Regions from separate parts of the Burkholderia cenocepacia genome, predicted to be linked through region 2. Evidence: riboswitches for the same ligand, from Rfam matches in the RefSeq annotation. Region 2 holds a riboswitch; each other region holds the start of a gene.

Region 1 (7,446 bases), on a different replicon from region 2:
AGCGTCCTGTTCGGTATCGCTGCGTGGCTGTATGCGCGACACAGCACGCATCCGCTGCTCGATTTCACGACGTTGAAGGTGCCGACGTTCTCGGTGACGGTGATCACCGGTTCGATCACGCGAATGGCGATCAACGCCGTCCCGTACCTGCTGCCGCTGCTGTTCCAGATCGGCTTCGGGCTGTCGCCGTTCCAGTCAGGTCTGCTGCTGCTCGCGAGCGCGCTCGGCAACCTCGGGATGAAGGCGGGCACGTCGTGGATACTCGACCGTTACGGCTTTCGGCGTGTCGCGCTCGTCGACGTGACGATCGTCGGCATCTTCACCATCGCATGCGGCTGGTTGACCGCGTCGACGCCGCTGGCGATTACGCTGCTCGTCGTATTCGTCTACGGGCTCACGCGATCGATGCAGTTCACGACGCTCGCGACGCTGGCTTATGCGGATATCCCCTCTCACCAGACGAGCGCGGCCAGCACGCTGTGGAGCGCCGCGCAGCAAATGACGATCGGGATGGGGATCGCGTTCGGTGCATTGTCGCTGCGGCTCGCAGCATTGGTGCGCGGCGATGCGGCCGGCATGCACTACGTGCTCGCCGATTTTCGCTGGGCGTTCATCGCGGCGGGCGTGCTCGCGCTGCTGACGTTGCCGGGCTATGCACGGCTGGCTTCCGATGCCGGCGACCGGCTGCGGGCCAACATGGCGCGAGGATAGGCCGACTGCCAATCGTATTGGCGGGATGGCAGGTGAGTACGCATGTTTTGTGGCGCTCACCAAAAGCGCTGATTCGTTGCGGCCGCGACCGCTTGACGGTCAGCGCAATCGGTCTCCAGTCACTGCGGGCGAGCGGCCATCTGGCCGGCCATGCTTGATCGGAATGCTCTGCGAACGATGACGTGCGGTGCCGGGATGAGCAGAGTGCGATGCGCGACAAGCGGCACGACAGCAGCGCAGCTGTTCCGCCTCCCGCTACTGCGCGTCATGGAAGATGATGCCAACCGTATGGCGGTGGCCGCTTCGAATCCGGCTGACGCCGTGGCGCAGGTTGACGCGATAGATGCCTCGGGTTCCCTGCACCGGCCGGCCGTGTACCGCGAAGATCACCGCGTCGCCTTGTGTCAGCGGCACCACTTCCGCACGCGACTGCATGCGTGGACGCTGTTCCGTCAGCACGAATTCCCCACCAGTGAAATCACGGCCCGGCGCCGACAGCAGGATCGCGACCTGCAGCGGAAATACGTGCTCGCCATACAGGTCCTGATGGAGGCAGTTGTAGTCGTCGGCGCCGTATTGCAGGATCAGCGGCGTCGGTCGCGTCTGTCCCGCTGCATGGCAGCGATCGAGGAATGTCGCATGGTCTTTGGGATAACGAACGTCGATCCCGAGTGCGTGGTTCCAGCGATTCGCGATCGGCGCGAGATGCGGGTACATCGTCGCACGCAGCTCGGCGATGACCGCAGGCAGCGGATACGCGAAATACTTGTATTCGCCGCGGCCAAAGCCGTGCCGCGCCATCACGACGCGTGAACGATAGAGCGCATCGCGCGGATAGAGCGACGCGAGTGCATCGCACTCGCTGGCCGACATCAGGCCCGGTACGCGCGCGCATCCGAAGCGATCGAGCTCGGCATCGACGCTCGGCCAGTCGAGGGTGTCGACGCGTTGCGCGATGTCCAGCGATTCGACGGCAGGTTGCAGATCGGCAATGTTCACGGGCGTACCTCGGGGCATGGGCAGCGTGGCGCCGTGCGGTCGCGCACGGTCGAGTTCACGATGAAAGTTGATGAACCCAGTCTAGCGGCGTCCGGGAGCCGGCACGCTCCAGATCTTGCGCTTTAATTCGGGCGGCGAAACGGGGAAACGTTGAAGGCGCGGCACCGACACACTGAACGTGGCGACGTGCCGGAGCGAAGAGGCGAAGAGGCGAAGAGGCGAAGAGGCGAAGAGGCGAAGAGGCGAAGAGGCGAAGAGGCGACAAATCGAGCCTACGCGGCGGATAGCCGGCTATCGCCCGCCACCCGCCGCACCCACGATCAGGCCAGCGACCGGAACAACCAGTAAAGCCCTGCTGCCAGCGCGATCGACGCCGGCAGCGTCAGCACCCATGCGAGGACGAGGCTGCGCACGGTGCTCCATTGCAGCCCGGAGCCGTTCGCCGCCATCGTGCCCGCGACGCCCGACGACAGCACGTGCGTCGTCGACACGGGCAGCCCGTACATGTCGGCGGCGCCGATCGTCAGCATCGCGACGAGTTCGGCCGATGCGCCCTGTCCGTACGTCAGGTGCTGCTTGCCGATTTTTTCGCCGACGGTCACGACGATCCGCTTCCAGCCGACCATCGTGCCGAGGCCCAGCGCGATCGCGACGGCCACCTTCACCCACGTCGGAATGAACTTGGTCGCGTGGTCGAGCTGCTTGCGATAGTTGTCGATCGCGAGCTTGTCATCGGTGGCGAATGCGGGCTGGCCCGACTTCTCCATCAGACGAATGGCTTCGGAGACCAGATACATCGTGTTGCGCACGTTGTCGACGTCGTGCTGCGGTACGGCCGCCATCGAGCCCGACGCGCCGACGGCGGTCGCGAGCGACGTGGACAATTGCGCGACGGCCGGCAGCACGGCGGGCGTCAGTTCACGATGCTGCACGTAGTGTTCGACATCGGCGCGCGGGTTCGCGGACGGCGCGACGCCGTTCGTGTACTTCCCGAACGTCGCGGCCGCCTGGTTCGCGACCGCCACGAAAGTCTGCGATTCGGCGGGCGTGACGGCCTTGTTCAGCGCGTAGGCGGTCGGCACCGTGCCGATCAGGATCAGCATGATGAGGCCCATCCCTTTCTGCCCGTCGTTCGACCCGTGCGCGAACGACACGCCGGTGCAGGTGAGGACCAGCAGGCAGCGAATCCAGAACGGCGGCGGCTGATCCTTCGGCGGCTCCTTGTACAGCTCCGGAATCCGCACGAGCGCCTTCAGCGCAAGCAGCAGCAGTGACGCACACAGGAACCCGACGATCGGCGACAGCAGCAGCGACTTGCCGACGCCGAGGGCCTGGCCCCAGTCGACCCCACTCGTGCCGGACGGCCCGTGCATCAGCTGGTTCATCAGCCCGACGCCGATGATCGACCCGATCAGCGTATGCGAGCTCGACGACGGCAACCCGAAATACCAGGTCGCGAGGTTCCAGACGATCGCGGCGATCAGCAGCGCGAACACCATCGCGAAGCCCGAGCCGCTGCCGACCTGCAGGATCAGCTCGACCGGCAGCAACTGCAGGATGCCGAACGCGACGGCACCGCTCGAGACCATCACGCCGAGGAAGTTCCACATGCCCGACCAGATCACCGCGACGTTCGGCGTCAGCGAGTGCGTGTAGATCACGGTCGCGACCGCATTCGCGGTGTCGTGGAAGCCGTTGACGAATTCGAAGCCGAGCGCGATCAGCAGTGCGGCGCCGAGCAGCAGGTATGGGAACAGTGTCCCTTCGCGGACCGGCGCCAGATCGGCGACCAGGTGCGTGGCGATATAGACGGCGCCGAGCACGAGCACCAGCAGGAATGCGGCATAGCCGACCTGTCGGGTGCGTGCGACGGAGCCCGGATTGTTCGGGGCGGACGAAGCGGGTTGATTCATGACGGCATCTCGTGAGGGAACCGCGTCCGATGCTAGCTGCGGCTAGCCGTCAGTTTGATGACAGTCGGGATGACGAACGGTGTGTCTTACGGGATGTAAGGCGGGCGGCGGCATGCGACGCGCCGGAGCGCGTCGTCGACTCACATAGTGAACATCACAGTGACTTACGCGCCGGTGTCGCGCGGGTCATCGTCCGTCGTGGCCAACGTCCAGCCGGCCGGCGATGCGACGAACGTCGTGCACGACAGCGGCGCGACGTCGAGACGCGCGGCCGCTTCGGGAGCCATCCGCAGCACATGCGCGATGGCCGCGCGGACGATCGGCGCATGCGTGATCGCGACGACGTCGCGCTCGGGCGGCAGCGCGTTCAACCAGGTGCCGATCCGGTGCGCGGCGGCTTCGAACGATTCGCCGCGATGCGGCGACGCGGACGGCGTGCCGAGCCACGCGGCAAGTTCGTCAGGGAGGTCGCGTGCGAGATCATGCAGCCGCTTGCCGCGCCAGTGGCCGTAATCGATGTCGCGCAGCGCGTCGTCGATGTCGGCGCGCAGCCCGAGCGCATCGGCGGTCTGCCTGGCGCAGCGTGCCGGGCTGCACAGCACGAGCGAGCCCGCGACGGCCTTCCACCGGCCACGCAGCGCAGCAGCTTCGGCGAGCCCGTGCGCGTCGAGCGGATCGTCGTCGGGAAACGTGCCGGTGCGCATGGCGCGGGTCGATGCGTGGGCGATCAGGCGCAGTGAGGCAGGTAGGGTCATGTCGGTTGTCGGATGATCCGGAACGGAGCGCGCTCGCCCATCTGTGATCGCTTCAATACGCGAACGTTCGCGCGTACAATTCGCCCGATACGAAGCGCGGAAGCCGGTGCAATTCCGGCGCGGTCGCGCCACTGTAACCGGAGAATCGATGATCCCGGAAGCCAGACCTGCCTTCGTACCCATCCATCATTTGTCGGGGCGCGATTCCCCTGAGGTGCATCCATGAGCGAAGCAGTGCTGAAGCCGGCGGTCGTGCCGGCACCCATTCCCGTCCGTGAGTTGTTGCCGTGGGCCGTGTTCGTCGGCCTGATTCTGCTGCTGGCCTTGTATTTCGTCGGTGCGGAACAGGGCGCGACGTCGCTCGTGCCGGGCATGGTCGTCCACGAATTCGTCCACGACGGCCGCCATCTGCTCGGCTTTCCCTGCCACTGACGCGGAGCCTACGATGGTCGGAAAGCTGCTCATGCGCGGGATGCTCGCAGGCATCGCCGCGGGCCTCCTCACGTTCGGTTTCGCCAGGATCGTCGGCGAACCGCAAGTCGATCAGGCGATCGCCTTCGAAGAAAAAACCACCGCCGCTCAAGGCGAGGCGCCGGAGCCCGAGCTGGTCAGCCGCCACACGCAGGCCGGCCTTGGCTTGCTGACGGGCGTCGTGACGTACGGCGCGGCATTCGGCGGGCTGTTCTCGCTGGTCTTCGCGTATGCGTACGGACGCGGCAGCCGCCTGCCGGCACGGCCGCTGGCCGCGTGGCTCGCGCTGGCGGCATTCGTCGCGCTCGTGATCGTGCCGAACCTCAAGTACCCGGCCAATCCGCCGTCGGTCGGCGATCCCGACACGATCGGTTATCGCACCGGGCTGTTCTTCCTGATGATCGCGATCTCGGTCGCGACGATGGTGTTCTCGGTCGGCGTGCGCCGCCATCTGCTGGCGAAGCTCGGCCAGTGGAACGCGTCGATCGTCGCCGGGCTCGTGTTCGTCGCGATCATCGCGGCCGTGCAGGTCGGGCTGCCGTCGGTCAGCGAGTTGCCGGCCGATTTCCCGGCGGCGTTGCTGTGGAAGTTCCGCGTGGCGGCGATCGGCATGCAGGTGATCATGTGGACGACGCTCGGCCTGCTGTTCGGCGCGTGGGTCGAACGCGGCGAACGCGCCGGCATGCGCGCCGCCTGAACGCGGGGCAAACGGGCGCGCCTAGCGCAGCATGCGTGGCGCGTTCCACGTCGATTCGCGCGCCAGCGCGACGAACGCGGCCAGATAGTCGACCGCTGCGTCCGCTTCGCGGATGCCGAGAAAGATCTGCTTTGCGATGCCTTTCTTGCCGAGCTTGACCGGCACGACCGGCATCCGGTCCGCATACTCGTCGGCGAGCCACCGCGGCAGTGCTGCCACGCCGCGCCCACTCGCGACCATCTGCAACATGATGTCGGTCGTCTCGATCGACTTGTGCCGCCTCGGCACGATGCCGGCCGGCGTCAGGAACTGGTTGTAGATGTCGAGCCGGTCGGTTTCGACCGGGTACGTGATCAGGACCTCGTCGGTCAGTTGCTCGGGCGTCACGTGGTCGACGTTCGCGAGCCGGTGTGAATCCGCGACCACCAGCACCTGTTCGTAGTCGAACACGGGATCGAAGCGCAGCCCCGGCTTGTTCAGCGGATCGGGTGTGACGAGCACGTCGATGTCGTAACCGAACAGCGCGCCGATGCCGCCGAACTGGAAGCGCTGCTTCACGTCCACGTCGACGTCGGGCCAGCGCGACAGGTACGGCGACACGACCTTCAGCAGCCACTGGTAGCACGGATGGCACTCCATCCCGATGCGCAGCGTGCCGCGCTCGCCCTTCGCGTACTGCTTCATCCGCTCCTCGGCGAGCTCGAACTGCGGCAGCAGCCGGTTCGCCAGCTTCAGCAGATATTGCCCGCCCTGCGTGAGCCGCAGGCCGCGGCCTTCACGGTCCCAGATCGGCGTGCCGAGCTGCTGCTCGATCTTCCGGACGGTGTGGCTGAGCGCCGATTGCGTGAGGTGCAGCGCATTGGCCGCCGCGGTCAGCGAGCCCTGACGCTCGACTTCACGAATGACGACGAGATGGAATCGTTCCAGCATGGATCGCGCGCATCTCACGGATGCATGAAAAATGTTAATGGATGAATGAAATAATGCCATTTTATTTCATGGTTTGAAATCCCTATGATGGCTGCCGGATCTACTCTTTCTTCTGAACGGCAGCTTCATGGTCACGACACACAACCTCGGTTTTCCGCGCATCGGCGCGAAGCGCGAACTCAAGTTCGGTCTCGAACGCTACTGGAAGGGCGAATCGTCGCGCGACGAACTGAAGGCGCTCGGCGCCGCGCTGCGCCGGCGCCACTGGCACGACCAGCGCGATCTCGATCTCGCGCCGATCGGCGACTTCGCGTTCTATGACCAGGTGCTCGACATGAGCTTCACGCTCGGCAACCTGCCGAAGCGCGTGCAGGATTTCCACGGCGATGCGCTCGACAATTATTTCCGCGTCGCGCGCGGCCGGTCCGCGCAGTCGGCCGAGGAGCACGCCGCGTGCTGCGGCGGCGTCGCGGCCGGCGAAATGACGAAGTGGTTCGACACGAACTATCACTACATCGTGCCGGAGTTCCATGCGGACACGAACTTCTCGCTCGATCCGTCGCGCCTGCTGCTGCAACTGGCCGAAGCGAACGCGCAGGGTGTGAATGCGAAACCGGTGATTCTCGGCCCGGTCACGTATCTGTGGCTCGGCAAGGCGAAGGACGATTCGGATCGCCTCGCGCTGCTGCCGAAGCTGCTGCCGGTGTACGGCGCGCTGCTCGACACGCTGACCGCGCAGGGCGTCGAATGGGTGCAGATCGACGAGCCGATTCTCGTGACCGAACTCGATGCCGAATGGCGTCAGGCATTCCGCATCGCGTATGCGGCGCTCGAAACGCGCCGCATCAAGCTGCTGCTTGCCACGTACTTCGGCCAGCTTCAGGACAATCTGACGCTCGCGGCGTCGCTGCCGGTCGACGGCCTGCATATCGACGCGATCAACGCCCGCGACGAAGTCGACGCACTGGTG
Region 2 (7,446 bases):
CCTCGGCCGCCAGTTCGAACGCATGGCGCGCGCGCTGCATTTCCTCGCGATTGTCGGTGCCGTGCACGCGCTGGTCCGCCCGAAACGGGCCGGCCATGTTCACGTAAGTCGTATAACCGAGGATGTCGGTCGCGTCCGCGAGCGCCGCGCGCGCGGCCGGCGTGAGCCATGCGGCGCTGCCCGGGCCGAGACCGAGCACCGTCAGGCGGCCGCGCGCGCGGCCGAGCGCGGCGGGGTCGACCGGCTGCGATGCGACCGCGCACGCGAGACCGTGCGATGCCGCGCGCATCGTGTGGGTGACGCGCAGTGCACGGCCGAGCAGCGTGGCGGCGTCGGCGGGCACGGAGCGGTCGCTATCGACGAAATCGCCATCGACGAAACGCAGCGGCACGTCGAGCGTGCTCGCCGCTTCTTCCAATGCGGGTTCGCCGATCGCCGACGCCGGCGCGACGATGGCCGCGAGCGCCAGCCGTGCGAGGCCCTGTGCGTCGAGCATGGCTTCGATGCGCGCGGCAAGCGCTTCGCCTGCATGCACGGCATCCGCGGCAACACCGACCACCACGCTGCGCGGATGAATCACGAGCTCGTCGCGCGCGCCGCGCCACGCATCGGGCGTCACGCGAATCGCGTGCGCAGCCGCGGTATCACGCGGCAGCGCGACGTCGTCGAGCCACGGCGCCGCGCCGTCGACGCGCGTCGACGCGCCCGCGAGCAGGTCGGACACGAAGCGCTTGCCCTGCGCGAGATCGGCGAGCGCATAGCCTTCCGGCGGATTGAGCACGCACGCGCCGAAGCGCAGTTCGCCGCTCGTCGTGATCGCCGGCGCGACGCCGACGCATTCGGCGATTTCGCGCGCGATCACGTTGACGCCGGTCAGCCCGCCGAGCAGCGGCACGACGGCCGAGCCGTCCTCCGCGACCGCGAGCACCGGCGGCTCGACGCCCTTGTCGGCGAGCGCGGGCGCGAGGCAGCGGATCACGATGCCGGCCGCGCACAGCGCGACGATCGGCAGGCCGCGCGCATAGAGTTCGCGCAGGTGCGCGCCGAGTTCGTCGAACGGCACGTCGGCGTCGACGCGCGACGCGAGACCGTGCACACGGGCGCCCGGGTAACGCGCCTGAATGCGTCGCGCGGTATCGAGCGCGCCCGCGCCGAGGATCACGATCGCGGGCGGGGTCGTCATCCTTGCCATTTTTCCCCCGGCACGACGAGCAGCGAGAAATACGGCGACGCCATCGGATCGACCTCGTCGAGCGGCACGATGCGCTGGTTCGCCATCGTCGCGCGCTCGACGTACAGCGCGCGCTTCGCGAGCCCGAGTTCGTCGAGCACGCGCCGCACCTTGTCGAAATTGCGGCCGAGCTTCATCACGACGGCCGCGTCGGCCCGCGCGAGCCGCTCGCGCAGTTCATGCTCGGGCAGCACGCCCGACAGCACCGACAGGCTTTGGTTGCGATAGACGAGCGGCTGGCCGAGCACGGCCGTGCCGCCGAGCATCGCGCATACGCCGGGGATCACCTCGGTGTCGTAACGCGGTGCGAGGCGGTCGTGCAGGTACATGTACGAACCGTAGAAGAACGGATCGCCTTCGCAGATCACCGCGACGTCGCGGCCCGCATCGAGGTGCGCCGCGACGATCTCGGCCGCGGTGTCGTAGAAATCGGCGATCACCGTCTCGTAGCAGAGCGGCGGCGGCAGCGCCTCGGTCGTCACCGGGTAGACCAGCGGCAGCTGCGTCTGCCCGTCGAGCAGGTGCGCTTCGACGATGCCGTACGCGTTGCCTTTCTTGCCCTTCGCGACGAAATACGCGACCACGGGCGCCGCCTGCAGCACGCGCAGCGCCTTGATCGTCATCAGCTCGGGATCGCCGGGGCCGACGCCGACCCCGAACAGCCGTCCGCGCACGCTCGTCATTCGACCTCCGTTGCAAGCGCATTGACCGCGGCGGCGGCCATCGCGCTGCCGCCGCGCCGGCCGAGCAGCGCGACGTACGGCACGCCGCGGCTGTCGGCGTCGAGCATCGCCTTCGATTCGGCCGCGCCGATGAAGCCGACCGGGAAACCGAGGATCAGCGCGGGCCGCGGCGCGCCCGCATCGATCATGTCGAGCAGGTGGAACAGCGCGGTCGGCGCATTGCCGATCACGACGACGCTGCCCGCGAGATGCGGGCGCCACAGTTCGAGCGCGGCGGCCGAGCGCGTGTTGCCGAGGTCGCGCGCGAGGTCGGGCACCTCCGGCTCGCCGAGCGTGCAGATCACGCGGTTGGCCGCCGGCAGCCGCGCACGCGTGATGCCTTCGGCGACCATCCTCGCGTCGCACAGGATCGGCGCGCCGGCCGCGAGCGCCGTGCGGCCGGCCGTGCCGGCGCCGGCCGAGAAGCGCAGGTCGTACACGACGTCGACCATCCCGCACGCGTGGATCACGCGCACCGCGAGTTTCTCGAGATCGGGCGGAACCTGCGACAGGTCGGCCTCGGCGCGGATCGTCGCGAACGACTGGCGGTAGATTTCCTGCCCGTCGCGAATGTAGTCAAGCATCGGTGGTGTCCTGGCTGTGCCGCGCGTCCATGAGTCGGACCGCGGCCTGGTCAATCGTCAGATGGCGCGCGAGCGGGGCGCCGAGGCCCGCGGCCGCGTCGCGCCGGTAAAGGTCGTAGTGCGCGGGCGCCACCGCGACGAGCGTATGCGCGGCGGGATGCGGCAGCGCGCAGTGGCGCTCGCAACCGGTCAGGTGCACGTCGAGCGGATGGCCGACGCGCGCGGCGAGCGCGAGCGCATCGTGTTTCGTATCGGCGCGCGCTTTCGCGCAGCCGGCGCTGCCGGTGCAGGCGACGAGTGTCGCGAGCGGATCGGACGCCGCGCACACGAGGCCGAGCGACGCGAGTGCTTCGCGCATCGCCGCCGCGCGTTCGTTCGGCACGCCGTGCATGAACACGCCTTGCCACGGCGTCATCGACAGCGTGCCGTCGCCGTCGGCCTCGGCCAGCGCGGCAAGCCGCTCCAGTTGCGCCGCGTCGAGCCGCCCGAGCGCGAATTGCGCGCCGACGCTGCAGCGCGCCGCGTCGCGCGACGGAACCGCGCCGAAACGCAAGGCGGGGGCGGTACGCGTGCGCCGCCAGTCGGCAAGCGCCGGATCGGCCGCGAGCGGGAAGGGCAGGTAGTGCGCGGCGCGCGCGAGCAGCGTGCGTTCGTCGCACGTCGCCAGCAACGCGCGCATCCGCGTGACGTCGGCCGGCGCGAGATCGAGGAACGCGAGCAGCAGCGCGCGCACCAGTGCGGGGCCCTGTTCCGGCGACACGTCGACCGCAGCGGGCCGGTCGCCGCACGCAACCGGCGGACAGCCGGCCAGCCCCGCCGCGAGACGTACCGCGCCGTCGCCACGGCGCCATGCGGCCAGCCAGATGTCGTGCGGATGATCGAGCGCCGCGACTGCTTCGCCGCCGTCGAGCTGGATCGAGAATTTCGGCGACAGTTCGCCGCGACGCGGCTCGCTCGCCAGCATGTCGAGCAGCGGCACGGCGAGTGCGTGGCTATCGACGAGCGCGCCCGGGTCGTGCCCGGCGAGCGGGCTGAGCAGCACGTTGCGCACGTCGTCGCTCGCCGCGAGCGCGGCCGCATCGAAGGCGGCATTGTCGGCGCTTGCGCGCGGGCCGAGCCCCGCGTCGAGCAACGCGTGCGCGAGCGCATCGGCCGCGTCGTCGCGAATGCCGCGCAACTGGAGATTCGCGCGATTGGTCGCATCGATCGCGCCGGACCCGTACCGGCGCGCGGCGGCGGCGATCGCGTGCGCCTGGCGCGCGTCGAGCCGGCCGCCCGGCAGCTTGATCCGGCACAGCCTGCCGTCGGCGGCCGCGACCACGCGCACGAGCCCCGGGCAGGCCGACGGGCGCACGACGGGCGACGCAGGAATCGAAGCGGGGGCGGAATTCAACGGGATACCGGGACAGTGTGTGGCGCCGCGGCCAACGCATCGGTACACCCCGCCCGACGCCGACTGGCACGCACGCACTTTCTGGCCGGCAGGTCTCCTGGCTGACAGGTCGGCGCCGGCTCCCGGCCTTCCCGGTGAAACCAGTGGCATGAGGGGGAGCTCGGCTCGCTGTCTACAGTTGCGGGGGCAGCCACAGCGGCGCGGGGGCGCCCTGTGTTCCCTCTTCGGCCCCGAAGGGCACCGGCGAACGAACGGCCGTAGGATACCCGATTTCGGCCGCGATTCGCGACCGGTCGGCCGTTCGCGGCAGGCGAAGCGGGCAGCGGTCGGGCAACGATCGGGTGCGGGCGGGCCGGCAGGTGAAACACCGGGTGGAACACGGTACCATGCCGTTTTTCGCAATGCGGACGGCTGCACCGGCGCTTTCGCGGCCGCGCGGCGACACGATGGAATCGAACGATGGGGAAGGGTGCATGACGGCGTGGCTGACGGTAGTGGGCATCGGCGACGACGGTTACGCAGGGCTCGGACGCCACGCGCGGCGCGCGCTGCTCGACGCGACGCACGTGGTCGGCGCGACCCGGCATCTCGACATGCTGCCCGCGCGGTTGCGGGCGACGCGCGAAGCATGGCCGTCGCCGTTCGACCTGTCGGGGCTGCTCGCCCGCCGCGGCGCGCCCGTGTGCGTGCTCGCGAGTGGCGACCCGATGCTGTTCGGCGTCGGCGCGACGCTCGCCCGCCAGCTTTCTCCCGACGAATGGCGCGTACTGCCCGCGCCGTCGTCGCTGTCGCTCGCCGCGGCGCGTCTCGGCTGGGCGCTGCAGGACGTCGGCGCGGTTTCGCTCGTCGGGCGTCCGCTCGCGACGCTGGCCCGCCATCTGCTGCCGGGCCGGCGCCTGTTCGTGCTGAGCGCCGACGGCCGCACGCCGGCCGCCGTCGCGGCCGAACTCGCCGCCCGCGGCTTCGGGCCGACGCGCGTCAGCGTGTTCGAACACCTCGGCGGCCCGCTCGAGCGACGGATCGATGGCCTCGCGCAAGACTGGCACGTCGACGAAACCGCCGCGCTCAACCTCGTCGCGCTCGATTGCCGGGCGGGCCCCGACGCACCGCGCCGCGCGCTCACGCCCGGCCTGCCCGACGATGCGTACCGCCACGACGGCCAGCTCACCAAGCGCGACCTGCGCGCGATGACGCTCGGGCGTCTCGCGCCCGCGCCCGGCGAACTGCTGTGGGACGTCGGCGCGGGCAGCGGCTCGATCGGCATCGAATGGATGCGCGCGCATCCATCCTGCCAGGCCATCGCGATCGAAGCGCATGCGGAGCGGCAGCGCTTCATCGAACACAACCGCGATACGCTCGGCGTGCCGGGCCTGCAACTCGTCGCGGGCCGTGCGCCCGATGCGCTCGCGGGGCTCGCCGCGCCCGACGCGATCTTCATCGGCGGCGGCGCGACGGCGCCCGGCGTGCTCGACGCGTGCTGGGCGTCGTTGAAACCCGGCGGCCGGCTGGTCGCCAACGCGGTTACGCTGCAGGGCGAGATGGCGCTCGCCGCGTGGCGCGACGCGCATCGCGGCACGCTCACGCGCGTGTCGTTCGCGCATGCCGAACCGCTCGGCCGCTTCGACACGTGGCGACAGCCGTTGCCGGTCACGCTGTACGACGTGCGCAAGCCCGACACGGCAGACGCGACCGACACGGCCGACTCGTCGAATTCGTCGAACGCAACGGACGCGTGATGCGCGACGAAACCCCCGAACAACCCGCGCCGCTGCGCTTCGGCTACACGACCGGCAGCTGCGCGACCGCGACGTCGCTCGCGGCCGCGCGGCTGCTGCTCGTGGGTCACGCGGACGACGCGGTCGAGATCGTGCTGCCGAAGGGGCAGCGCGTGATGATGCGGCTCGAATTCTGCCGCGCGACGGCCGACGGCGCCGAAGCCGGCACGATCAAGGATGCCGGCGACGATCCGGACGTCACGCATGGCGCGCTGATCTTCGCGCGCGTCGCGCTCGCGGCGGCGCCCGGCGTGCGCTTTCATGCCGGGCCGGGCGTCGGCACGGTCACGCGCGCGGGGCTGACGTTGCCGGTCGGCGAACCGGCGATCAATCCGGTGCCGCGCCAGATGATGACCTCGCATCTGGAGGCGCTTGCGGCCGAGCACGGCTACGCGGGTGGCTTCGACGTGACGATCGGCGTCGAAGGCGGCGAGATGCTCGCGCTGAAGACGATGAACCCGCGCCTGGGCATCGTCGGCGGGCTGTCGATCCTCGGCACGACCGGCATCGTGCGGCCGTTCTCGTGTTCGGCCTATATCGCGTCGATTCACCAGGGCATCGACGTCGCACGGGCGAATGGCATCGCGCATATCGCCGCCTGCACGGGCAACGCCAGCGAGGACGCGATGCGCGCGCACTACCACCTGCCCGACATGGCGCTGATCGAGATGGGCGATTTCGCGGGCGCGGTGCTCAAGCACCTGCGGCGCGCGCCCGTCGCGCGCCTGTCGATGTGCGGCGGCTTCGGCAAGCTGAGCAAACTCGCGGCCGGCCATCTCGACCTGCACAGCCGCCATTCGAGCATCGACCTGCCGCTGCTCGCGCAGTGGGCGGCCGAAGCCGGCGCGAACGAGGCGCTGCAGGCCGCGATGCGCGCGGCCAACACGAGCCAGGAAGCGTTGAAACTGGCGCAGGCCGACGGCGTGCCGCTCGGCGATCTCGTCTGCGCGCATGCGCTGCGGGTGGCGCGCGACATCGTGCCGCCGTCGGTCGCGGTCGAGATGTTCGCGATCGACCGGCAGGGCCGCTTCGTCGGGGCGGCGCGATGAGCCCGCGCATCCTGCTGCTCGGCGGCACCGGCGATGCGCTGAAAATCGCGCGCGCGCTCGGCCCGCATCATGTCTACAGTCTCGCCGGACTCGGCAAGACGCCCGACGATCTGCGCTGCGACGTGCGCGTCGGCGGTTTCGGCGGCGCAGCCGGGCTTACCGCGTATCTGCGCGACGCGGGCATCGGCCTCGTGATCGACGCAACCCATCCGTATGCCGCGCGAATCAGCGCGAACGCCGCGGCGGCGACGCGCGACACGGGCGTGCCTTTATGGGCGCTGCGCCGCGCACCGTGGACGCCTCAACCCGGCGACGACTGGCGCATGGTCGACGATTGGGCAGGCATCGAGGCCGCGCTCGCGCCGTTCAGGCGCCCGCTGTTCACGCTCGGCCGCGAACCGCTCGCGCATCTCGACACGATTCCGCCGCACCAGTTCTGGCTCGTGCGCTGCCTCGATGCGCATCCCGGCAACGCCCGTGCGCAGGTCGTCGCCGCGCGCGGGCCATTCACGCCCGAAGGCGAGCGCGCGCTGTTCGCGCTGGCGGGCATCGACGTCGTCGTCAGCAAGAACAGCGGCGGCGCGGCCACCGAGGCTAAGCTCGACGTCGCGCGCGAACGCAGACTGCCGGTCGTGATGCTGCGCCGGCCGCCGCTGCCCGATGCCGACCGCGCGTTCGACTCGGTCACGGCA
Region 3 (7,446 bases), on a different replicon from region 2:
AGCTGAAGTCTCGTTAGAGGGTGCGAACGCGAGTTTCGCCATGCAAGCAACCTGCCATACAACTCCATGCCGGCCAGCATACCATCGCCGTTATTGGGCGGGCGTTGCGTTGCAACAAGAAACAACTGTGACTGCGCGCCGGCATGCGCGTTGCAGACAGCTGCTTTTTACGGCGACGTTGTGCCCGCTTTGGGGACGAAACGAGCGCGACGACCGCCCCGCAAGGGTTTCGCTCGAGCGGCAATTTCAACCTGCCACTCGTCCGTATGCACAACGCTAACGCGGGTCGCACGAATTCGCGTTTTCGCTACTCAGGCAAACCCTGAATTAGGTTGTGTACACAAACATCCTGTCCGAATGCCCGTACGTCGTAAAAGTCGTGCGCGGATAACGTGCCGGGTTCGAGCAGACAAAAAAACGCCAGCCCCGCGGGGCTGGTGTCGTGTTGCGGGTCCGACGACGATCAGAACTGATTCATCGTGTTGTCCTTGCCCGCTGCCTTCAGCGCCGCTTCGCCGCTGAAGTATTCCTTGTGGTCGTCGCCGATGTCCGAACCCGACATGTTCTGGTGCTTCACGCACGCGATGCCCTGGCGGATTTCCTTGCGCTGCACGCCTGCCACGTAGCCGAGCATGCCCTGGTCGCCGAAGTATTCCTTGGCCAGGTTGTCGGTCGACAGCGCTGCCGTGTGGTACGTCGGCAGCGTGATCAGGTGGTGGAAGATGCCTGCTTCACGCGATGCATCGGCCTGGAACGTACGGATCTTCTCGTCGGCGAGCTTGGCCAGTTCGGTTTCGTCGTATTCGACGCTCATCAGCTGCGCACGGTCGTAAGCCGACACGTCCTTGCCTTCGGCCTTCATCGCGTCGTACGCCTGCTGGCGGAAGTTCAGCGTCCAGTTGAACGACGGGCTGTTGTTGTACACCAGCTTCGCGTTCGGGATCACCTTGCGGATCTCGCTGACCATGCCGCCGATCTGTGCGATATGCGGTTTTTCGGTTTCGATCCACAGCAGGTCGGCGCCGTTCTGCAGCGACGTGATGCAGTCGAGCACGCAACGCGCTTCGCCCGTGCCGGCGCGGAACTGGAACAGGTTGCTCGGCAGGCGCTTCGGACGCAGCAGCTTGCCGTCGCGCTTGATGACGACGTCACCGTTGCCCAGTTGGTCGGCCGACAGTTCCTCGCAATCGAGGAACGAGTTGTATTGATCGCCCAGGTCGCCCGGCTGGTTCGTCACGGCGATCTGCTTGGTCAGGCCGGCGCCCAGCGAATCGGTACGGGCGACGATGATGCCGTCGTCCACGCCCAGCTCCAGGAATGCGTAGCGAATCGCGCGGATCTTCGCGAGGAAGTCTTCGTGCGGCACCGTGACCTTGCCGTCCTGGTGGCCGCACTGCTTCTCGTCCGACACCTGGTTTTCGATCTGGATGCAGCACGCGCCCGCTTCGATGAACTGCTTGGCCAGCAGGTAGGTCGCTTCCGCGTTGCCGAAGCCGGCGTCGATGTCGGCGATGATCGGCACGACGTGCGTGACGTGGTTGTCGATCTTTTGCTGGATCGCGGCCTTGGCGGTCGCGTCCTTCGCGGCATCCAGCTCGCGGAACAGGCCGCCCAGCTCACGGGCGTCGGCCTGGCGCAGGAACGTGTACAGCTCGCGGATCAGCGCGCTGACCGAGGTCTTTTCGTGCATCGACTGGTCCGGCAGCGGGCCGAATTCCGAACGCAGCGCGGCGACCATCCAGCCCGACAGGTACAGGTAGCGGCGTTCGGTGCTGTTGAAGTGCTTCTTGATGGAAATCATCTTCTGCTGGCCGATGAAGCCGTGCCAGCAACCCAGCGACTGCGTGTACTTGGACGGATCGGCATCGTACGCGGCCATGTCGGCGCGCATGATCTTCGCGGTGTACTTCGCGATGTCCAGGCCGGTCTTGAACTTGTTCTGGGCACGCATGCGGGCCGCATACTCGGGGCTGATGGCGTTCCACGCGCTGCCGTGGTTTTCCTTCAAGCCAGCCACTGCCTTGATGTCGTCTTGATATTGGGACATGTCTATCTCCTGGGAACGAAGCGCATTTGAGTAAAGGTTTCAGCGTGCCCGCCGCGTGTGACGAAGCGAACTGCATGGACTCAATAGTAATCCCGCCCAGCGAAATTTCGGTCAAGTCTTATATAAGACATAAGATATAAATTTTCGTTATTTTTCAATGAGATAGTCACGCGTTTTTGCGATGCAAAACACGGTTTCAAGCGGCGGTAAAACGTGGCGGCAGGAATTTCGCGCGACTTCCGCAATATGAAATGCCCTTTCGGCTGCTGAAGAATGAGCACGCGTCGACAAGGCGGGGCAACGACGGCCACTCCCCTTTGTCATGGTTATGACAAAACGTCTATACTTGGACGATTCTTTGAGCCACGCATATCGACGCATTGGCCTGCCCGCCCCGGAGCGACATGAACGACTCTTCCGTTTTCGACACGCTGTGCGAACTGCTGAATACATCCGGCGCGCGTTTCCGCGTGCTCGAGCATCCGGCGGAAGGCAAATCCGACGCGATCGCCGCACTGCGCGGCACCCGCCCCGAACAGGGCGCGAAGGCAATGCTCTGCACGTTCAAGGATGGCGGCGACACCACCGCGCTCGCGGTGATTCCCGGGCACCTGAAAATCGACTTCCGCAAGGTCGCCGATGCGGTGGGCCGGCGCAAGGCGACGCTCGCGTCGCCTGACGTCGCGGCCGCCGTCACGCGCTGCGTGATGGGTGCCGTGCCGCCGTTCGTATTCGATGCGAACGTGACGCTCGTGGTCGATCCCGCGCTGGTCGAGCGCAACACCGAGATCGCGTTCAACGCCGGCCGCCTCGACCGCTCGGTCGTGCTCGACGCGGCCGACTATGTCCGGATCGCGCGCCCGCTGCTGGTCGACATCACGCGGCCCGAAACGACCGACACACCCGCCCCCAGGACCACGCATGAGCACGAACCGCAAAGCGCTGCCGTCGGAGCAGGCGTCGCTGATCGAACAGGTACAGCGCATCGCCGAAGGACTCGGCGAGATGTTCGCGCCGTTCACCGAGGTCGTCGTGCACGACCTCCGCACGCCGGAGCACGCGATCCTCGCGATCCACAACAACCTGTCCGGCCGCGCGGTCGGCGATCCCGCGACCGAACTCGGCCTCGCCCGCATCGCCGACGACGATTTCCCGCAGGTGCTCGCGAACTACCCGAACCGCTTCGCCGACGGCCGCACCGCGAAAAGCACGTCGATCGGCATCAAGGATTCGAGCGGGCGCTACGTCGCCGCGCTGTGCCTGAACGCCGACGTCACGCTGTTCCGCGGCTTCCAGGGCATGCTGAACCAGTTCTGCCGCACCGATGGCGAGACCGTCGTCGAGACGCTGGACCCGGCCGGCGCGGACGCGATCCGGCAGCGCATCGACGCATTCGCGACGCGCCTCGCGACGACGCCGCGCGAGCTGAAGACCGACCAGCGCCGTGAACTGATGCAGACGCTGAAGGCCGACGGCTTCCTCGAGGTGCGCCGCGCGATGGAGATCGTGTCGCAGCATCTCGGCGTGTCGCGCGCGACCGTCTACAACGACGCGAAGTGACGCCGCGCGTCCGGTATTGCCGTTTTGAGTTTCCCGTTGACTGACCTTTTCGACTCTCGAGCGACCATGAATTCTCCGACTCTCCCTACGTACGACGACGTCGTCGCCGCCGCGGCCCGGCTCGAAGGCCATGCGCACCGCACGCCGGTGATGACGTCGCGGACGATCGACGACGCGCTCGGCGCGCAGGTGTTCTTCAAGTGCGAGAACCTGCAGCGCATGGGCGCCTTCAAGTTCCGCGGCGCGTTCAACGCACTGTCGCGCTTCAACGCGGAACAGCGCCGTCACGGCGTCGTCGCGTTCTCGTCGGGCAACCATGCGCAGGCGGTCGCGCTGTCGGCGCGCATCCTCGGCATTCCCGCGACGATCGTGATGCCGCAGGACGCGCCGGCCGCGAAGATGGCCGCGACACGCGGCTACGGCGGCAATGTCGTGACCTACGACCGCTATACCGAGGATCGCGAGCAGATCGGGCGCGATCTCGCGGAAAAGCATGGGCTCACGCTGGTTCCGCCCTACGATCACCCTGACGTGATCGCCGGCCAGGGCACCGCGGCCAAGGAACTGTTCGACGAAGTCGGCCCGCTCGACGCGGTGTTCACGCCGCTCGGCGGCGGCGGGTTGCTGTCGGGCACCGCGCTCGCCACGCGCGCGCTGTCGCCGCACGCGAAGCTGTACGGCGTCGAGCCGGAAGCCGGCAACGACGCCCAGCAATCGTTCCGGTCCGGCACGATCGTGCATATCGACACACCGCGCACGATCGCCGACGGCGCGCAGACGCAGCACCTCGGCAACCTGACGTTCCCGATCCTGCGCCGCGACGTCGACGACATCCTGACCGCGACGGACGCGGAACTGGTCGAGTCCATGCGTTTCTTCGCCACGCGGATGAAGATCGTCGTCGAGCCGACCGGCTGCCTGTCGTTCGCCGCCGTGCGGCGGATGAAGGATGCGCTGCAGGGCAAGCGCGTCGGCGTGGTGATCAGCGGCGGCAACGTCGATCTCGAGAACTTCTGCGCGCTGGTGTCGGCGCCCGCCTGACCGTCGCGGCGCGCATGAAGATCCTGTCATGCGTGCCGCCGCCCCTTCACGGCGCGTTTAGTTTCGCGCCCTAGACTGATTACGTCGTCCTGAATTCAGTCGTGAAGGAGTCGCCATGAATACGCACGCGATCGCCGCCGCCGCCCTCGCGGCCGCCTCCCTGCCGGCGTTCGCTCAACCGGATGTGACGTCATCCGGTTTTCCCGCCGCCGCGCCTCACCCCGCAGCCGGGCAAGCAGTGCACCGTTCGCCCGCCGCGTTGCCGCCCGCCGGCTTCGTGCTCGCGAAGATCGATCAGAACAATACGCCGCCCGATCGCGGCGGCGACCCGGGCGGCCGCGCGCATGGCGGCACGCACATGTAACGACGCGCCGCCGCGGCATTCAGAACGAACGTCGGCAGCGACGGACCACGGGTGCCGTGGAGATCGTCGGTGCGCCGCTGCCGTGCGCTGTCGATCGTCCCCGGTGGCGGAATCAGCCAGTCGCGCCCGGCGCGAAGTCACGCGCTCGACCCGCCGGTTTCATCAGACGTGAAACGTTGTACCGTCGGGAGAGCGCGAGCGAATCCGGCACTCCGCCGCCGGACAATGACGTTTTTTTACATCCCCACCCGGCCGCACGATTGACGCGCCGGAGGGCGCGCCATTACCCTTGCGCGCTGATGGTTCCCGGAGACGGGATCAAAAGGGAACGCAGGCGAGGCAACGCCTCGAAGCTGCGGCTGCCCCCGCAACTGTGAGCGGCGAATCCGTGCCACCGCATGCCACTGGGAAACCGGGAAGGCCCGCACGGACGACGACCCGCGAGCCAGGAGACCTGCCATCGACCCGAGGTCCAGCAGCCGCACCGGGCGGGGTGTCCCGATGCGCCAGGCGCCGCCCCCGGCGGCCGCCCGTTGCATGGACGACCCGACCTCAGGATCCGTCAGATGTCCATCGTTCCCGAATCCGCTTCCCGACCGGAAGCGTCGCACCGACACGCCGTCGGCATGCGCCCCTTGCCCGCCCTCGGCTCACGATCGCCGTACACGCCACACGCTTGGTCCCGCTGTCTCATGAATATTCGTCACCTGCTTGCCACGTCCGCCGCTACCGCGCTGCTTTCCCCGCTCGCCCATGCGGCTGGCGACACGGCGCAGGCGCAGCCCGCCGCGCCTGCGTCAGGCGCGGACCTGCCGACGATCAGCGTGACCGACACACGGCATCTGCCCGAATCGTTCGACCGCCGCTATGCATCGACGCAGGTGCTCACGCGCGAGGATCTCGACCGGCTGTCGCCCGCCGACCCGAGCATCACGCAGGCGCTTGCGACGCTGCCGGGCGTGACCGTCGCGCAGAACGGCGGGCCCGGCTCGTCCGCATCGGTCAGCATCCGCGGCTCGTCGGCGAGCCAGGTCGCCGTGTTCATCGACGGCATCCGGATCGGCTCGCCGACCACCGGCATCGCGCCGTGGGCCGACCTGCCGACCGAAGCGTTCGAGCGCGTCGAAGTGATCTCCGGGCCGGCCGCCGCGTCGTTCGGCAACAACGCGATGGGCGGCGTCGTGCAGCTCTTCACGCGCCGCGCCGCCAACCAGCCGAACCGGACCACCGTGTCGTTCGGCGGCGGCTCGAACAAGACGTTCGACACGCAGTTCCGCACGTCGGGCACGGTGCCGCCGACGGGGCCGCTGGCCGCGCTCGGCGGGCTCACCTACTCGCTCGGGCTGCACGACTACAACACGGCCGGCATCGATGCGACGCGGCCGTTCTTCTACGGCCACGAAGACGGCCGCAATCCGTATCACGCGCAGGATCTCGATGCGCGGCTGGGCTATGCGCGCGACAACTGGTCGATCTCGACGTTCGCGCTGTACCACCGCTCCGATCTGTCCTACGACAACAGCGGCTACGCGAATCGCGAGCTCGATCACCAGTTGACGACCGGCGTCGCGTTCCATCTCGACATCACGCCCGATACGCAGTTCGATCAGTCGTTCGGCTATGCGAACGACCGCCAGTTCATCTACGCGGACAACCCGGCGCTCGCGACGGACCAGATCAATTCGCAGCGCATCAGCACGTCGACGTCGCTGACCCATCAGGAGCACGGGTTTCACCTGTTCGGCCTGCCGCTGTCGGGCGAATCGAAGCTCGCGTACGACTTCACGCGCGAGCAGGCGTTCCTGCCGGTCGACATTCCCGGCGGCGTGCCGACGCGCAACGATTCCGCGTTCTCGCTGCACCAGTCGGCGACGTTCGGCCGCGTGACGATGTTCGTGGCCGGCCGTCACGAGATCATCGCCGGGCAAGCGGTGAACACCGGCAACGCCGCGCTGTCGTGGGCGATCACGCCGGTCTACACGGCGCGCGTGTCGTACGGCAATGCGTTCCGCCTGCCGACCTTCAACGACCTGTACTACCCCGGCTACGGCAATCCGAACCTCAGCCCGGAACGCAGCACGTCGGTCGAGGCCGCGCTCGACGCGAACACGGCGTACGGCATGTTCACCGCGGCGATCTACGACACGCGCGTCAACAACCTGATCGCGTACAACCCGGCGACGTTCTCGCCGATGAACATCGGCCGTTCGCACATTCGCGGCATCGACCTGTCGTACAAGGGGACGATCGGCCGTTCGACGCCGGTGAGCGTCGCGGTCGGCATCCTGAATCCGCAGGACGAAACCAACCAGACCTGGCTCAGCCGCCGGCCGCGCCAGACGGTCAGCCTGAACGTCGACCACACGTGGGACGAACTGAAGCTGCACGCGCTCAGCACGGGCGCGTCGCTGCTGTACGGCGGCTCGACGTTCGA
Region 4 (7,446 bases), 850 kb from region 2:
CGATCTTCATCGTGTCGCGCATGAAATTGCGCGCCTGATAGTTGCGCACGCCGGTCCACGGCAGCGAGCGCTGCGGTGCGTTGGCGAGATCGTCGATGCTCGCTTCGTCCGGTTCGGACTTCATCAGCCAGTATTGCATGGTCGTGATCGACGCAGAAAAAGGCCGCTACAAAAGAAAACGGCACCGGGACTTTCCCGATGCCGTTGGATAGGCCCCCGCCTTGGCCGCTAGGCCGGCATCCTGAACCTGAGGTTCAGAATTGGTCGCAGTTAGCAGCACTTCGGGTACATCAGACAGAGTGACGCGCGCGCCCGTGCTACAAATTTCCGCAACCGTGCACATGGCATTGGTTCAAGGAATATATGACCTTGGCGAACCAGGCAGGGAAGCTGACTGAACTGTGATTCGATGCGCCAATTTGACCACCGTTGATCGTCGAGATCAAGCGGAATCGACGTATCGTTTGAAACGTTACTGCGTCTCGTGCTGTGCGAGCACCGCGCCGAGCTGTTCGTTCATCTGGTGCATTGTACGACGGATTTCCTCGGCCGGAAATGCTTCACCGTGCCGCACGCTCGTTTGCAGTCGCAGCAATTCCGATGCAAGCGACAGCGCCGCCATCACCGCGATGCGGTCGGTGCCGCGCACCGAGCTGTTCGAGCGGATTTTCGACATCTCGGCGTCGACGCGCGCGACCGCTTCGAGCAGCGCCGCTTCGGTCTCGGCCGAACAGGCGAGTCGATAGGGCTGACCGAGAATCGAGACTTCGATCTGCTTGGTGCTCATGCATGTTCTCCGTGGCTGGCCGCGTCATCGCCATCCGTGCGCGCCTGCGCATCGAGCAGGTCGAGCTGGTTGTCGGCTTGCTCCGCGCTCTTCGAGCGCGGCAGCTTTTCGAGAATCGCGTTCAGTTTCACCTGGGCGTCGTCGATCTTCGCCGACAGTGTGTCGCGCTCGGCCGCGAGCGCATTGCGTTCGTCGCGCAGCTGCGCGAGTTCCGCGCGGACCGTGTCCGCTTCCGCGCGCAATTGCGCGACCTGCTCCTCGAGCGCGAGCCGTTCCGAGTGATAGCGCTTGTTCAGCGAAATCAGACGGCCAATATTTTGAGATAGGGTTTCGAGTTCGTTGAGCATTTGCTGCGTCCTCTAAAGACCCAGCATTTTAGCGCGGAATAACGCGCAATCCGACATCTGTAACGTTTCCAGTCGTAACACCCCGGCTTCTTGCCGCGAATAGGCGTGTCCCGCGCCGCTCCGGACGCTTCCTTGACGCTCGCGCGACCGCCTCCTAAACTGGCGCCGCCTCGGTGCTCGCGCGCAGGACGCGCGGTTAAACGGGAAGCAGGGTGCGGCTCCGCGAGCGTGCCAACCTGCGCTGCCCCCGCAACGGTAAGCGGCTGCGTCGTGTGACGCAGGCCGGCTCGGGTGCGTTTCGCGTGCAGGTCGCATGCGGGCGCGGGCCACTGCGCGTCATCGCGCGGGAAGGCGAGCCGGTCCGCCGCCAGCCCGGATACCGGCCGAGACGGGGAGCCCGCACGGGCTTCATGACGCGCGACCTGCGGGGAAGCAGGGCGCGCAATGTTTCACGGAACGTTCTTCGATGCCGACCCCAATCGTCCGCCCCGCGCCCCTGTCGCGCCCGGCCGGCTGCCGCAAGCGGATGCGCCGCGCGTCGTGCGCGCGGCCGTGCGCGGCATGAGCGCCGCACGCGCCACCGTCATCTGGGCCGCGCTGGCCGCGTTGGTCTCGCTGCTGTTCGTCGCGTCGCTGTCGATCGGCAGCGTGCCGATGTCGCCGTGGCAGGCGCTCGCATCCCTCGTGCCGCACGGCGGCGACACCCTGTTTGCCGACATCGTCCGGACGCTGCGCCTGCCGCGCGCGCTCGCGGGTTTCGCGTGCGGCGCGCTGCTCGCGCTGGCCGGCGCGTTGTTGCAGGTGCTGCTGCGCAATCCGCTCGCGGAGCCGTACGTGCTGGGCGTGTCCGGCGGCGCGGCCGGCTTCGCGCTCGTCGCGATGATCGCGGGCGGCGCATGGTGGCTCGTCGACGCATCCGCGTTCGCCGGTTCGCTCGTATCGGTCGCGCTGGTGCTCGGTCTCGCGCGGCGCGAGCTGTGGCGGGGCGAATCGCGCGACGCGTCGCCGCGGCTGCTGCTCACCGGCGTCGTGATCGCGGCGGGGTGGGGCGCGTTCGTCACGCTGTTGCTGTCACTCGCGCCCGACGCGCGGCTGCGCGGCATCATCTTCTGGCTGACGGGCGACCTGAACGGCGCGACGGCGCCGTGGTTCGCGTGGGGCGCGCTGCTGCTGAGCGCAGGCGTCGCGCTGCCGGTCGCGCCGCAACTGAACGTGCTGCTGCGCGGCGATGCGACCGCGCTCGCGCTCGGCGTGCCGGTCGCGCGGTTGCGCGTGCGGATCTATCTCGTCGCGTCGCTGGCCGCCGCGGCCGCGGTGACGACGGCTGGCACGATCGGCTTCGTCGGCCTCGTCGTGCCGCATGCATTGCGGCTCGCGTTCGGCAACGACCAGCGGATGCTGCTGCCGGCCGCGATGCTCGCGGGCGGCGGCGGCGTGATGGCGGCCGACCTCCTCGCGCGTACCGCGATCGCACCCGCGCAATTGCCGGTCGGCGTGATGACCGCGTTGATCGGCGTGCCGGTGTTCCTGTGGATGTTGCTGAGGAGGCCGATGCGATGACGGGCCCCGCACTGAACGCCGCCGCCGGCGACCTGCACTACAGGGCCGTCGACCTGACGCTGAAGGCCGGCGCGCGCACGTTGCTCGACCGCTTCACGCAGGCGTTCGGCCCTGGCGAGATCTGGTGCGTCGCCGGGCCGAACGGTGCGGGCAAGACGACGCTGCTCGCCACGCTCGCGGGATTGCAGCCGCCGGCCGGCGGACACGTCGAGATCGACGGCCGGCCGCTTGCCGCGTGGCGCCCCGAGCCACTCGCGCGGCGCCGCGCGCTGATGCCGCAGCAATTGCACGATGCGTTCAGCGCGACCGTGTTCGACACGGTGCTGCTCAACCGCTTTCCGTATCTCGGCGGCTGGGGCTGGGAGCGCGACGACGACCGCGCGGCCGCGCGCGCTGCGCTCGCGACGTTCGACCTGAGCCCGCTCGCGTCGCGCGACGTGATGTCGCTGTCGGGCGGCGAGCGGCAGCGAGTCGCGCTGGCCGCGACGCTGTGTCAGGATGCACCGCTGATGCTGCTCGACGAACCGCTCGCGCATCTCGACCTGCATCACCAGATCGATTGCCTCACTGCGCTGGCCGCCTGGCTCGCGGCAGCCCCGCGCACGATATTGTTTTCGTGTCACGACCTGAATCTCGCGCGGCGCTTCGCGACACATGCGCTATTGCTCGACGGCCGTGGCCATGCGTCGGCCGGCCTCGTGCACGATGTATTGACGCCCGAGCGCGCGAGCGACGCGTTCGGCTATCCGCTCGTGCTGATCCGCGAGAATGGCCGCGATGCGCTGCTGCCGGCATGGCCTGCGCGACAATGACCTTTCCTGTTCCGATTTTTTCGATGCGCGGCGCCAGCCGCGCCCACGACCCGGCTCCTCGATGACGACTCCCACCCCATTCCCGCCCGCGATCGCGCCGCTCGACGACGCGCTGCGCAAGCGCCTCCAACAGGTGATCGACCACAAGACCAAGCCACCGGGTAGCCTCGGCCAGCTCGAGGCGCTCGCGCTGCAGATCGGCCTGATCCAGCTAAGCGAGCGACCGGTCGTGCAGCGTCCGGTGACGATCGTGTTCGCGGGCGACCACGGGATCGCGGCCGAAGGCGTCAGTCCTTATCCGCAGGCGGTGACCGCCCAGATGGTCGCGAACTTCCTGGCCGGCGGTGCGGCGATCAATGCGTTTTCGGGCGTCGCGCAGAGCACGCTCGAGATCGTCGATGCGGGCGTCGCGTCGCCGCTGCCGCTGTCGGACCGGCTGGTGTCGCTGCCGGTCGCGCGCGGCACGCGCAACTTCGCGACGGAGCCGGCGATGACGCGTGAAGAAGCGATGACGGCGCTGGCCGCTGGCGCGGGGCGGGTACGCCTGCACGCGTCGCTCGGCACGAACGTGATCGGTTTCGGCGAGATGGGGATCGCGAACACGTCGTCGGCCGCCTGCCTGATGAGCCGCCTGCTCGACGTGCCGATCGATGCCTGCGTGGGCCGCGGCACGGGCCTCGACGACCAGGGTCTCGCGCACAAGCGCGCGGTGCTCGGCCGCGCGCTCGTCAAGCACTCGCATGCGATCGCGCCGCTCGACGTGCTCGCGACGTTCGGCGGCTTCGAGATCGCGATGATGACGGGCGCGTACCTCGCGGCCGCGAGCGAGCGGATGACGATCCTCGTCGACGGCTTCATCGCGACGGCCGCGCTGCTCGTCGCCGAGCGCATCGCGCCCGGCGTGCGCGACTACTGCGTGTTCTCGCATACGTCGCACGAGGCCGGGCACCGGCGCATGCTCGAGCATTTCGGCGCGAAACCGCTGCTCGCGCTCGACCTGCGCCTCGGCGAAGGCACGGGCGCCGCGCTCGCGCTGCCGCTGGTGCGCGCGGCGGCTGCGTTCCTCAGCGAGATGGCGAGCTTCGAGTCCGCCGGCGTCGACAATCGTGACGCCTGAGCGCGCGCGCGGCATACGGGCCGAACTGCGCTACTTCTTCGTCGCGCTCGGCTATTTCACGCGCGTGCCCGTGCCGCGCTCGATCGGCTACGCAGCCGGCGATCTCGATCAGGCCGCGCGCTATTTCCCGCTCGTCGGCGCCTGCGTGGGCGCGTGGGGCGCGCTCGTCTATCTCGTCGCACTGCGCGTGCTGCCCGCGTCGATCGCGGTCGGGCTGTCGATGGCCGCGACGCTGCTCGCGACCGGCGCTTTCCACGAAGACGGCCTCGCCGACAGCTGCGATGCGTTCGGCGGCGGTTACACGCGCGACGACGTGCTGCGCATCATGCACGATTCGCGGATCGGCACGTTCGGCGCGGTCGCGCTCGTGATCGCGCTCGGCCTGAAATGGCAGGCGCTGACGTCGATGTTGCCGCTGCGCGCCGCATGGACGATGATCGCCGCGCATGCGGCGAGCCGCGCGATGGCCGTGAGCCTGCTGATGTCGCTCGACTACGTGCGGCCCGAAGGCAAGGCGAAGCCGGTCGCGCAACGGATGGGCGCACGCGCGGCGTGCATCGCGGCGGTGTTCGGATTGCCGTGGTTGTTCTGGCCGGACTGGCGCATGGGCGTTGCCGCATGCGTGGCGCTCATGCTCGTGCGCGCGTGGCTGGCCCGCTATTTCGTGAAGCGGATCGGCGGTTATACGGGCGACTGTCTCGGCTTCGCGCAGCAACTGGGCGAACTGACGATCTATCTGGTGGCGCTCGGATGGACATCGTCCTGATCCGTCATCCGGCCGTCGGCGTCGAGCCGGGCGTCTGCTACGGACGCAGCGACGTGCCGCTCGCCGAATCGGCCGATGGTGGTGCGCAGGCCTCGCGTGCGCATCTGGCGGAACTCGGTGCGCCGTTGCCCGAGCAGGTCTGGACGAGCCCGCTGACACGCTGCGCATCGATTGCCGAACGGCTCGCGCTGACCTTCGACGTACCGCTGCGGCGCGATGCCGACTGGCAGGAAATGGATTTCGGTGCGTGGGAAATGCAGCGCTGGGACGATATCGACCGCGCGGCGCTCGATGCATGGGCGGCCGACCTGATGCATGCGTGCGCGCACGGCGGAGAAAGCGTCGCGCGATTCGTCGCGCGGGTCGCACGGCAGGCCGATGCGCTTGCGGCGTTTGACGGGCCGCAATGGGTCGTCACGCATGCGGGCGTGGTCCGCGCATTCGCGTCGCATGTGTTGCGCGTGCCGCTCGATACGCTGCTGTCGCGGCCGGTGCCGACCGGCGGAGTCGTGTGGCTGCGCACGGACGACGGCACGCGCACATGGGAAGTCGTGCACTGGGACGCATAGGTGCACTTGCGTCTGCAAGCGAACGACGCGGCACACGGATCGATCTGCGCTCGGGCCCCGGACGCATCCGGCCTCGATGCGCGATGAACGCGCGAGCCGCCGCGCCGGAAATCAGCGCACCGGCCGCCGCGCACGCGCGGCATCCAGATCCTCGCACAGCGCGGCCGCACCCTGCGCGATGCGCGGCGATGGCCGCGTCAGCAGATCGCCGTCGATCGCGAACAGGTTGTTGCGTGCCACGGCCGTCAGCGCGGGCCATGCACGCCAGCGCGCGAGGCTCGGCAGCGGTTCGTTCGAACGGGTCGCGCCGGCACTCGTCGTCACGATCGCTTCCGGATTCGCCGCGAGCACGGCCTCGTCGGTCACGGTCGGCGCGAGCGGCTTGAGCGATGCGAATACGTTGCGGCCGCCGCAGAGTTCGAACACTTCGTTGATCAGATGCGTGCCGTTGAGCGTCGTCAGCGGGCGGTCCCACACCTGGAAGAACATCGTGACCGGCGGGCGTGCCGCGTAGCGTGCGCGCAGTGTCGCGATGTCTCGGGTAAAGGCGGCCGCGGCGGCATCGGCAGTCGGTTGCGTGCCGAGCAGCGTGCCGAGCCGGCGCAACGACGACGACACGTCGTCGAGATGCTTCGGTTCGCTGAAGAACAGCGGAATGTGCAGCGCGCGCAGCGCGTCGGTCTGCCGCTCGGCGTTGCCGTGCCGCCACACGACGATCAGGTCGGGCTTCAGCGCGGCGATGCGTTCGAGATCGAGCGCCTTGTTGTCGCCGACGCGTGGCACCGCTTGCGCGGCGGCCGGATAGTCGCTGTACGTGACGGTGCCGACGAGCTTCGTGCCGCCGCCGGCCGCATAGACGAGCTCGGTCGCGTGCGGCGCGAGGCTGATTACGCGCTGGGCAGGCGCGGGTAACGTGACCGTGTTGCCGGCGTCGTCGCGGGTCGTGACGTCGGCGTGGACGAGCGGTGCGTGAGCGAGCGCGGCCAGCAGCGCGGCCGGCGCGAGCCGGCGGAACATGGGGGCGCTCATGCGGATGCCTTCAGCAGCGGCACGCAATGCGCGAGCGCGTCGCCGAGGCGCTGCCATTCGGCTTCGCTCGCCGGCAGGCCGATGCGTACGCTCGACGGTGTCGGGAAGTGCCGCGTCCAGATTCCGCGTGCCGCGAGCGCGGCATGCAGCGCCGCGGCGCGCGGGTCGTCACTCCAGCTGAAGAGCGGCGTCGCGCGAACCGCGAAGCCGTGCGCACGCAGCAGCGCGGCCAATCGTTCGCCGTCGGCCGCGAGCCGCTCACGGGCGGCAGCTTGCCATGCGCGATCGGCGAACGCCGCGGCGACCGCGTGGCGCGCGGGGCCGCCGACCGTCCACGCGCCGAGCGTGTCGCGCAGCGCGGCGATCAGCGCGGGATGCGTGAGCACGAAGCCCGCGCGAATGCCGGCAAGCCCGAAGAACTTGCCGACCGAGCGCAGCACGACGAGCCCCGGACGATCG

The links. A riboswitch is a leader RNA that binds a small molecule or an ion and turns the genes downstream of it on or off. The one in region 2 is predicted to bind cobalamin.
Region 1: it holds a riboswitch for cobalamin, as region 2 does, so the genes downstream of both, SY91_RS24740 (CbtB-domain containing protein) here and cobG (precorrin-3B synthase) in region 2, are expected to answer to the same signal.
Region 3: it holds a riboswitch for cobalamin, as region 2 does, so the genes downstream of both, SY91_RS20765 (TonB-dependent receptor domain-containing protein) here and cobG (precorrin-3B synthase) in region 2, are expected to answer to the same signal.
Region 4: it holds a riboswitch for cobalamin, as region 2 does, so the genes downstream of both, SY91_RS15440 (FecCD family ABC transporter permease) here and cobG (precorrin-3B synthase) in region 2, are expected to answer to the same signal.

The regions. Positions count from the first base shown of each region.
Region 1 covers NZ_CP060040.1:1,867,255-1,874,700, reverse strand. Annotated here, with positions in the region: gene SY91_RS24760 (DHA2 family efflux MFS transporter permease subunit) at 1-711, shown strand, start outside; gene SY91_RS24755 (2OG-Fe(II) oxygenase) at 967-1,728, opposite strand; gene SY91_RS24750 (inorganic phosphate transporter) at 2,031-3,623, opposite strand; gene SY91_RS24745 (histidine phosphatase family protein) at 3,788-4,378, opposite strand; cobalamin riboswitch at 4,425-4,568, shown strand; gene SY91_RS24740 (CbtB-domain containing protein) at 4,601-4,810, shown strand; gene SY91_RS24735 (CbtA family protein) at 4,824-5,546, shown strand; gene SY91_RS24730 (LysR family transcriptional regulator) at 5,568-6,476, opposite strand; gene metE (5-methyltetrahydropteroyltriglutamate--homocysteine S-methyltransferase) at 6,604-7,446, shown strand, end outside.
Region 2 covers NZ_CP060039.1:2,414,723-2,422,168, forward strand. Annotated here, with positions in the region: gene cobJ (precorrin-3B C(17)-methyltransferase) at 1-1,183, opposite strand, end outside; gene SY91_RS11500 (precorrin-2 C(20)-methyltransferase) at 1,180-1,914, opposite strand; gene SY91_RS11505 (precorrin-8X methylmutase) at 1,911-2,537, opposite strand; gene cobG (precorrin-3B synthase) at 2,530-3,930, opposite strand; cobalamin riboswitch at 4,000-4,190, opposite strand; gene SY91_RS11515 (bifunctional cobalt-precorrin-7 (C(5))-methyltransferase/cobalt-precorrin-6B (C(15))-methyltransferase) at 4,404-5,666, shown strand; gene SY91_RS11520 (cobalt-precorrin-5B (C(1))-methyltransferase) at 5,666-6,754, shown strand; gene SY91_RS11525 (cobalt-precorrin-6A reductase) at 6,751-7,446, shown strand, end outside.
Region 3 covers NZ_CP060040.1:944,723-952,168, forward strand. Annotated here, with positions in the region: gene SY91_RS20740 (isocitrate lyase) at 464-2,047, opposite strand; partial or broken gene SY91_RS20745 (YbaK/prolyl-tRNA synthetase associated domain-containing protein) at 2,452-2,955, shown strand; gene SY91_RS20750 (transcriptional regulator) at 2,969-3,607, shown strand; gene SY91_RS20755 (threo-3-hydroxy-L-aspartate ammonia-lyase) at 3,674-4,648, shown strand; gene SY91_RS20760 (hypothetical protein) at 4,764-5,012, shown strand; cobalamin riboswitch at 5,296-5,489, shown strand; gene SY91_RS20765 (TonB-dependent receptor domain-containing protein) at 5,705-7,446, shown strand, end outside.
Region 4 covers NZ_CP060039.1:3,263,450-3,270,895, reverse strand. Annotated here, with positions in the region: gene SY91_RS15460 (EVE domain-containing protein) at 1-139, opposite strand, end outside; RNA gene ssrS (6S RNA) at 210-391, opposite strand; gene SY91_RS15450 (cell division protein ZapA) at 473-787, opposite strand; gene SY91_RS15445 (ATPase) at 784-1,134, opposite strand; cobalamin riboswitch at 1,289-1,537, shown strand; gene SY91_RS15440 (FecCD family ABC transporter permease) at 1,579-2,694, shown strand; gene SY91_RS15435 (ABC transporter ATP-binding protein) at 2,691-3,506, shown strand; gene cobT (nicotinate-nucleotide--dimethylbenzimidazole phosphoribosyltransferase) at 3,568-4,623, shown strand; gene SY91_RS15425 (adenosylcobinamide-GDP ribazoletransferase) at 4,613-5,389, shown strand; gene cobC (alpha-ribazole phosphatase) at 5,374-5,958, shown strand; gene SY91_RS15415 (cobalamin-binding protein) at 6,070-6,987, opposite strand; gene cobD (threonine-phosphate decarboxylase CobD) at 6,984-7,446, opposite strand, start outside.